DNA from 2 places in the Streptomyces sp. A01 genome. Region 1 is predicted to be linked to the other one. Evidence: riboswitches for the same ligand, from Rfam matches in the RefSeq annotation. Region 1 holds a riboswitch; the other holds the start of a gene.

Region 1 (4,206 bases):
GGCGAGCGTAGACCGAACAAACGCGGAGCTGCGGATGGCAGTCAGCCGACGTCGGTCACGCGAATCTCGCACCGGCGCGGCGGCGTACCGGCCGTCCGCGGCTGTCCCCCGAACGTGTCACGGCCTGACAGGCGACAGGCCGTCCGGCCGACGCCCCCTCGGGCGCACCACATCGCACGAGCCTTGCTCACAACCACCCCACGTGAGGAAACTTCCTTTGAAGATCAGGACTGTCATCAAGCTGGTGAGGAACCGTCAACTTCCGCTGACCCTGCGCCTGTCGAAGAACTGCCTGACACCGGTCTACCGCACCTCGTTCCTGGCCTCGGCGGCGAGCAACGGTGTGCTCAAGCAGCTCGCGGCGAGCCCCTGCGACGTCGCCACGCTCGCCGACGAACTCGACGTCCGCAAGGACAAGGAGCTGCTGCGGGTCTGGCTCGACATCGGCGTCCACCTCGGCGAGCTGGGCTACCGGCAGGGCCGGTACCGACTGCGGAGCAGTACGGCGAAGGAGCTCGCGCGCGCCGAGCAGGACGCCTTCGCCGCGATCATCGACCAGCTGCTGCGCTTTCACGCCCCGATGCTGCTGGACGCCCCCACCATGCTGCGTGACGGGCGGCGGCTGACCTACGCCGACCAGGACGGGGCGCTCATCGCCCGCTCGTCCCGGGCGCTGGAGCCGGCCGTCCAGGAGGCCATCAGGCTCGTAGTGGACCGCGCCGCTCCGCTCCGGCTGCTCGAAGTCGGCTGCGGCAGCGGCACCTACGTGCGGCATGCCGCCTCCCTCAACCCGAAGCTGACCGCCTTGGCGATCGATCTGCAGAGCGAGGTGGTGGAGCAGGCCACCACCCAGCTGGCGGAGTGGGGGCTCGCCGACCGGGTGGAAGTCCGGCAGGGCGATCTGCGGACGTTCGAGACCGAGCCGGAGTTCGACCTCGTCACGCTGCACAACAACATCTACTACTTCCCGGTGGCCGACCGCGTCGCGATCCTGGAGCGGGCCCGCTCCTTCCTCGCGCCCGGAGGCAGGCTGCTGCTGACGACGGGCTGCCAAGGCGGGAGCCTGGGCTCCCAGATGCTGAACATGTGGTGCGAGTACACCGATTTCGGCGGCCCGCTGCCGGAGCCGCAAGAGCTGGTGGGTCAGCTGAAGAGCGCGGGGTTCACCGACGTCGCGGCGCACCGGCTGATCCCGGCCGAGCAGTTCCGCGCGTTCGTCGGCACCAATCCGGCCCCCGCGCCCTCCTGACTCTCCGTCGACGTCCCAACCAGGCATGACGCCCGCCGCGCCTCGTGGCCGGGGTTGGTTTCCGCAGGTCAAGCGGGGCCAATGGGAGGCTGCGAGGTGAGCGGGGCGCGAACACCGAGTGACGAGGGCCGGGGTGAAGAACTTCACAAAAGACCGTTTCAGCTCTGAGTCTGGTTGGTTCATGACGCAAAATCCCTAACCGGCACTACCAAGCCCTCGTCACCATGGCGGGGCGGCCCGGGCGGACGCCGAGTCCTGCCGCCGTACCGGGCCCTGGAACGCACAACACTGAATTGGCAGGAACGGGAGACCCAAGCACGACGGGCCACGAACGCGGTGGCCCTTGGGGTGAAGCCACGCATGTGGCCGGGCAACTTCGCCAGCCCGAACCCGACAGGTCATCTTTCGCAGGCGGATGACGAAGGGCTCTCGCATGTCCACGCATGCACACATACCCCTGCCCGCCTCCCGGTTCGGCACCGCGTCCGCACTCACTGCGGCGCTCCTGGTCGGCACAGCGCTGGTACCGGCGCTGACCACCGAAGCCGAAGCGGCCACCCCGGCGGGCAAGGCCCTGAAGGTCGCAGCTTCCAAGAAGGGGGCCCCGTACAAGTACGGGGCGACAGGTCCGAGCCGGTTCGACTGCTCGGGCCTGACGCTTTACTCGTTCAAGAAGGCGGGGAAGAAGCTGCCGCGCACCGCGGCCGCCCAGTACAACAAGACCCGCCATCTGTCCGCGCGCTCCCGCAAGAGCGGCGACCTGGTGTTCTTCCACTCCGGCCGGAACGTCTACCACGTCGGCATCTACGCCGGGAAGAACACCATCTGGCACGCGCCCAAGCCGGGCAAGTCGGTCCGTAAGGAAAGGATATGGACAAAGAACGTCTGGTACGGCCGCGTGCGATGACGTACGCGTCAGCCGGGGGTGAGCAGGACGGCTGACGGGCCGCTCGGCCAAGCGGTGACCGCCGCCTTCGCTTCCAGCGGAGGCGGCGGCCGCGCGTGAGGACTCGCACACGGCCCGCACACTCACCAAGGCGAGTGATCCTTGCCGCGAATACGTCACCCGAAAGTGAGGCGCGCCGTTGTCCTTGCGTGCCGTCCTGACCGCGGACGGCCCGGACCAAAAGGACTAGTCATGTTGCGACGTACCACGGGCGCTGCCATCGCGGCGGCGGCGATGGCTTGCACGATGGCGCCCGCCCAAGCCAACGAGGCGACTGTTCCGCTCAACGCCGAGGCCAGCCTCTGCCTGCGCGGCGACGCCGCCCAGCGGCTCGCCGACCGCGGGATCTCCATGGTCGCCACCGGTGAGGCACGGCTCGCCGGAAAGCACCGGGAGTGCGTGGCCTTCCCGATCCACGAGGGCACCAAGACCAGCTCCCGGCTGAGCGGCGGCATCCTCTTCCACGACCGGGAAGACCGCCTCGAACTCAACAAGATCGTCAACCATGTGGACAAGGCCCCGCGCACCATGGTCAAGTCCTCCGTCAACGGAGCCGCCCCGCAGTCCACCAAGCTGCTGAAGTACGCCATCCGACGGGAGAACGTCCAGTTCACGCGCAAGGAACTGCGGGCCGTCAACGTCCCCACCACGCTGACCAAGCAGGGCGAGGACCTGTTCAAGCAGACGTTCCAGATGTCGCCGTTCCGCAAGGGGCAGAAGCTGTTCACCCTCAACGCGTCCACCGAGCTGGCCAAGAACGCCCCCAGGGACCCCGACGCGCTGGTCACCCCCAAGTAGTGAGCGCGCCTCGTGGCGGGTGCGCCGCCGCCCACCAAGGCCGGGACACGGGCGCCCGCGCCCGCGCGGCCTGGGTCTGCGGGCCCCCGGCCACGGGCCGCTGACAGACCGTAGCGGGTTCCGAGGACCGTAGCGGGTCCCGCTTCCCCGGTGCCGCCGACGCGCAGTGCGCTGCCGGCGGCACCGGGGTCAGTCCCCGCCGACCAGGCCGGCGGCCGCTGCCCTGCGGATTCAGCGGCAGGGGCCTGAGCCCCCGCGGGCGATGACCGGCCTCGTCCGGGCTCCGGCTCCCACGGCGTCATACGCGCCGCCCCCGGGCCCCTCTGCTCTGGTTCCCCGTCACCGCCGCGCGACCGCGCTGGTCTCTGGTCCGCACCCGTGCCTCCAGTAGCCGGACGGCCTCCCCCGCGCCCCCGGCCTGCCCCGCCGCGCACACCCGTGCCTTCCGCGACGCCCCACAGCCCGACACCGCGACGGCAGCGGTCCCGGGCGCCCTGAGACCAACCCGTCCGGCGCTCTGACTCCTTCCGGCTCTCCTCGGCTCCTCGGCTTCCGGCTCTCCGCAGCGCGACGAGAGTGGTGGCTGGGGCGCCACCGGCCCGCCCGCCTCCGCCCGTGATCGGCTCCACGTACGGTGTGACAGTGACGGTCGGCGGCGGCTGCCCGCGGCAGCCGGTCCGGAGCGGGCACGAGAGGGTGATGCGGACGATGCGGGTGGCTTTGTTGCGAACGGTGGGCGCGGCGACCGCGCTCTACGGCCTGGCGGTGACGGCGTGGCCTGACCTGCTGGCCCGGCCTTCCGGGCTGGCGGACGACGACGGCCAGGTCCGGTCGGCCACCCGGATCTCGCTGCGCCCACTGGCGTGGCGGGACGCCGCCAGTGGACTCGCCATGGTGGTCGCGCCCGAGGGGCCGGCGCTGCGGACCGCCACCGCGCTGCGGATCGCCGCTGACTTCGGTGACGCGGCGCTGCTCGGCCTGACGCTCCCGGACCGGGACCGGCGCGTCATGGCGGTCGCCGTCTCCGTCGGCTGGGGCGCCCTGTCCGTCGCCGGTCTGCTCACCTCTTCCCGGCGGGGGCGGCGATGAGGCCCCGCGCCGTGTTCGTACGCGACGCCACCGCCGTGGCTCCCGCCCTGGTCCTGCGCCCGCCCGCCATACCGCCGCGCGCCGCGGTGCTGCTGCTGCACGGCGGGCGCGAGGACGGTCTTGA
Region 2 (4,206 bases), on a different contig from region 1:
ACCGGCCTCGTCCTCATCGGTCTCGTCCTCAACGGTCCCGTCCGCGGCACCGGTCTCGTCCACGCCATCAAGATCGTCGGTGTCGGTGTCAGCGGCAGCAGGGGCACCAGCGTCGGCCAGCTCCGCGGCGTCAGACGCACTGGCGCCCGCCGCGTCCGCAGCCGCCGCCACAGCGGCAGCCGCCCCCGCGACGTCAGTCGGGTCAGCCACCTCTGTCGCCTCAGCACCAGACCCAGACCCAGACCCAGCATTCACAACAGCAGCCGGGCCGGAAGGACCGCCAGGTCCGCCCGCGCTCGGGCCGGCCGGAGCCGCCGACACGCCCCGCTCCTGCTCGAACTCCAGGGCCACTGCCGCCAGCTCCTGGAGGTTCTCCACGCGGGTCTCGTCCTGCGGGTCGGTGGAGGCCTGGAGCTCCGCGAGGTAGCCCGTGCGCTCCAGCACGGCTTCGAGGACCGTCGCGGGGCCCGCGCCCGATTCGACGATGGTTCGCAGGTCCTCCAGCAGGACATTGAACCGGCGGACGGCGTTGACGGAGCGCGCCGCCATCCCGTACGCCTCGTCCACGCGCCGCAGCGCCTGCGCGAACGAGATCTTCTCGCGCTGGGCGAGCGCGTCGATCATGGCTTCGGCGCGGTCGCCGATGCCGCGCTTGGGAACGTTGAGAATGCGCCGCAGGGGCACCGTGTCTTCCGGGTTCGCCAGGACGCGCAGGTACGCGAGGATGTCGCGGACCTCCTTGCGCTCGTAGAAGCGGACACCGCCGACGACCTTGTACGGCAGGCCGACCCGGATGAAGACTTCCTCGAAGACACGGGACTGCGCGTTCGTCCGGTAGAAGACGGCGACGTCGCCCGCCTTGGCTTCGCCCGCGTCCGAGAGCCGGTCGATCTCGTCGGCGATGAACTGCGCCTCGTCGTGCTCGGTGTCCGCGACGTAGCCGGTGATCGTGGCTCCGGCTCCGGCGTCCGTCCACAGGTTCTTAGGGCGGCGGTTCTCGTTGCGCTCGATGACGGCGTTGGCGGCGCTCAGGATCGTCTGCGACGAGCGGTAGTTCTGCTCAAGCAGGATGGTCGTCGCGTTGGGGTAATCCTCCTCGAACTGGAGGATGTTGCGGATCGTCGCACCCCGGAACGCGTAGATCGACTGGTCGGCGTCGCCGACCACGCAGAGCTCGGCGGCGGACTCGGGCGGGCCGACCAGCTCGCGCACAAGCGTGTACTGCGCGTGGTTCGTGTCCTGGTACTCGTCGACCAGCACGTGCCGGAAGCGGCGGCGGTAGTGCTCGGCGACGTCCGGGAACGCCTGGAGCAGGTGCACCGTCGTCATGATGATGTCGTCGAAGTCCAGCGCGTTGGCCTCGCGGAGCCGCGCCTGGTACATCGCGTACGCCTCGGCCAGGGTCTTCTCGAACCCTCCCGCGGACTCCGTCTGGGAGCTGCCCCCGCCAACCTGCCCGGCGAAGGTCTCCTCGTCGATGAGCTCGTTCTTGAGGTTGGAGATCTTCGCGCTGAAGGACTTCGGCGGGAAGCGCTTCGGGTCGAGATCGAGATCCCGGCAGACCAGCGCCATCAGCCGCTTCGAGTCGGCCGCGTCGTAGATCGAGAAGGACGACGTGAAGCCGAGCCGCTTCGACTCGCGGCGCAGGATGCGCACACACGCGCTGTGGAAGGTGGACACCCACATGGCGTTCGCCCGGGGGCCGACCAGCTCGGCGACGCGCTCCTTCATCTCGCCCGCGGCCTTGTTCGTGAAGGTGATCGCCAGGATCTCTCCCGCGTGCGCCCGCTGGGTGCCCAGCAGGTGCGCGATGCGGTGCGTGAGCACGCGGGTCTTGCCCGAGCCGGCCCCGGCGACGATCAGCAGCGGCGAGCCGGCATGCGCGACGGCGGCCCGCTGCTGGTCATTGAGCCCTTCCAGCAGCGCGGCCGGGTCGATGGCGGGCCGGGGCGCACCGTTGCGGTAGTACGCGTCGCGGTCGGCGGGCGCGCCGGAACCGCCCCCGGGCCCGGAGAGGTCCCAGCCCTCGAAGAGGTCGTGCGGGATCTGCTCCGGGGCCTGGCCGGCGGGGCCGCCGGGATCGTCCTCGGGGATCTCATGGTCCTCGGGCGGGGGCTCCTGGCCCGGCTTCTCAAGATCCGCCAGGAAGCTGTCATCAAAGAGGCTGCTCATCGCCAACCGAGTCTAGGCCGCCGCACTGACAACCCGCACAACCCTTTCGGGCAAATCGAACATCAGCCTTCACAGCCGCCCCACACATTGGCTACCGTGCTCGCTCATGGCGGCCCGTATCCCCGTCGGCGACAGCGTCGGCAACGGGTGGCCCGCGCCGAGTCTGGTCCGTCAGCAGGCGGCCGGAGCCGGGGACCCACCTTCCTCACCTCCTCCGGGAGGAGAGGCCAGCATCACCGGGGTGAATCGGCCCGTACCCCCACGTGCGGACCGTAGGGCAGCCTTCCTCCCCTGTCATGTACGCCGCCGACACCGATCGCGTCAGCGGCATCCTTGACGGGGGCAGCCCGAACCCGACAGCTAACCCGGTAGGCGGTCCACGGAAGGAGTCGCCTCCCTTGGCGTCGCACCGCAAACCCCGGGCACGGGGGCTGGAAGCCAGTTCCAGTCGCCGTACCGCTATCGGCCTGACCACGGCCGCTCTCGCCTCTCTCACCCTCCTCTCGCAGACGTCGGCGAACGCCGCTCCCGGCGAGCCGAAGCCCTCGGTCGAGGAGGTGAAGAAGAAGGTCGACAAGCTCTACCAGCAGGCGGGCACGGCCACGCAGGAGTACAACGCGGCCAAGGAGCGCACCGACGGCCAGCGGGTCAAGGCGGACAAACTGCTGGATGACGTGGCCGAGCGCACCGAGAAGGTCAACGAGGCCCGCCGCAAGCTCGGCGCCCTCGCCACAGCCCAGTACCGGACCGGCGGAATGAGCTCGACCGCGACCCTGCTGCTGGCCTCCGACGCGAAGAGCCTCTTCGACCAGTCACACCTGATGGACCGGATGACCGGGCGGCAGCAGCAGGCCATCAAGGACTACCAGACCCAGCAGGCCGACGCCGCGGCCAAGCGGGGCAAGGCCGCGCGAAGCCTCGACTCGCTCACCCGGTCGCAGAACGAGCTGAAGGCCAAGAAGCGGTCCGTCCAGACCAAGCTGACCGAGGCCAGACAGCTGCTGTCGAAGCTGACCGCGGCGGAGAAGGCGCGACTGGCCGAGCTGGAGCGCGAGAAGGAAGCCGAGGCCAAGCGGAAGGCCGAGGAGCTGGCCCGTAAGCAGGCCGAGAAGGAGCGCGCGGAGGCCGCGGAACGCAAGCGCCAGGAAGAGCGCGAGAACAACGGCGGCTCGGGCGACGGAACAGGCAGCGGAACGGGCAACGGGACAGGGGAAGGAACCGGCGACGACCCCGGTGGCAGCACCAGCCCCGGCTCGGGCGACACGACCGACCCCTCCGATCCCGCCGACTCGTCCTACGACGCGAAGGCGAAGAAGGCGATCAGCTTCGCCCGGGCGCAGATAGGCAAGCCGTACGTGTGGGGCGCCACCGGCCCCAATTCGTACGACTGCTCCGGCCTGACCCAGGGCGCGTGGAAGTCGGCCGGGGTGACCCTGCCGCGTACCACCTGGGACCAGGTGAAGGTCGGCAAGCGCGTGTCCACATCCAGCCTCAAGCCGGGCGACCTCGTCTTCTTCTACGACGACATCAGCCACGTCGGCCTGTACATCGGCGGCGGCAAGATGATCCACGCGCCGAAGCCCGGTGCGAACGTGCGGGTCGAGTCGATCTACTACATGCCGATCTACGGGAACGTCCGCCCGGCCTGACGCGGAGCACTGACGCGGAGCACTGACAAGCGCCGACGCGGAGCGGGACGCAGGGCGCAGGCTCGTCCTCTTCTCCGGAGACCCCCGCGGTCTCCTGATGAGGGCGGGCCTGCCGCCGCGCTCAGCTGGTGCCGCTCACGCCGTGCCCTGCTGGTGCCCTGCTGCTCGGTGAGCCGTCCGCCAGGGCTGCGGCTCGACAGCCCTGTGTCTCGACAGCCGTGCGTGACGCGCCCGTGCCGCCGCAGGTCACACCCACAGCACGGCGATGAACGTATTGGCGACCGTGAGCAACCCGATCGTGCCGAAGACGGTGGCCGACAGCTTTTCCTTGTCGCGCTTCACGTAGACCAGTCCGATGATCACGAGCAGCAGGGCCAGCTTGATC

What was found. A riboswitch is a leader RNA that binds a small molecule or an ion and turns the genes downstream of it on or off. The one in region 1 is predicted to bind cyclic di-AMP.
Region 2: linked by a shared signal. The riboswitch ahead of AC5P1B_RS09540 (C40 family peptidase) and the one ahead of AC5P1B_RS02290 (C40 family peptidase) in region 1 are both predicted to bind cyclic di-AMP.

Annotation. Positions count from the first base shown of each region.
Region 1 is NZ_JBWLKN010000001.1:555,027-559,232, reverse strand. Features, by position in the region: gene AC5P1B_RS02295 (SAM-dependent methyltransferase) at 218-1,249, shown strand; cyclic di-AMP (ydaO/yuaA leader) riboswitch at 1,526-1,678, shown strand; gene AC5P1B_RS02290 (C40 family peptidase) at 1,683-2,156, shown strand; gene AC5P1B_RS02285 (hypothetical protein) at 2,388-2,993, shown strand; gene AC5P1B_RS02280 (hypothetical protein) at 3,702-4,082, shown strand; gene AC5P1B_RS02275 (alpha/beta hydrolase) at 4,094-4,206, shown strand, end outside.
Region 2 is NZ_JBWLKN010000006.1:5,804-10,009, forward strand. Features, by position in the region: gene AC5P1B_RS09535 (ATP-dependent DNA helicase) at 1-2,172, opposite strand, end outside; cyclic di-AMP (ydaO/yuaA leader) riboswitch at 2,318-2,562, shown strand; gene AC5P1B_RS09540 (C40 family peptidase) at 2,571-3,821, shown strand; gene AC5P1B_RS09545 (hypothetical protein) at 4,068-4,206, opposite strand, start outside.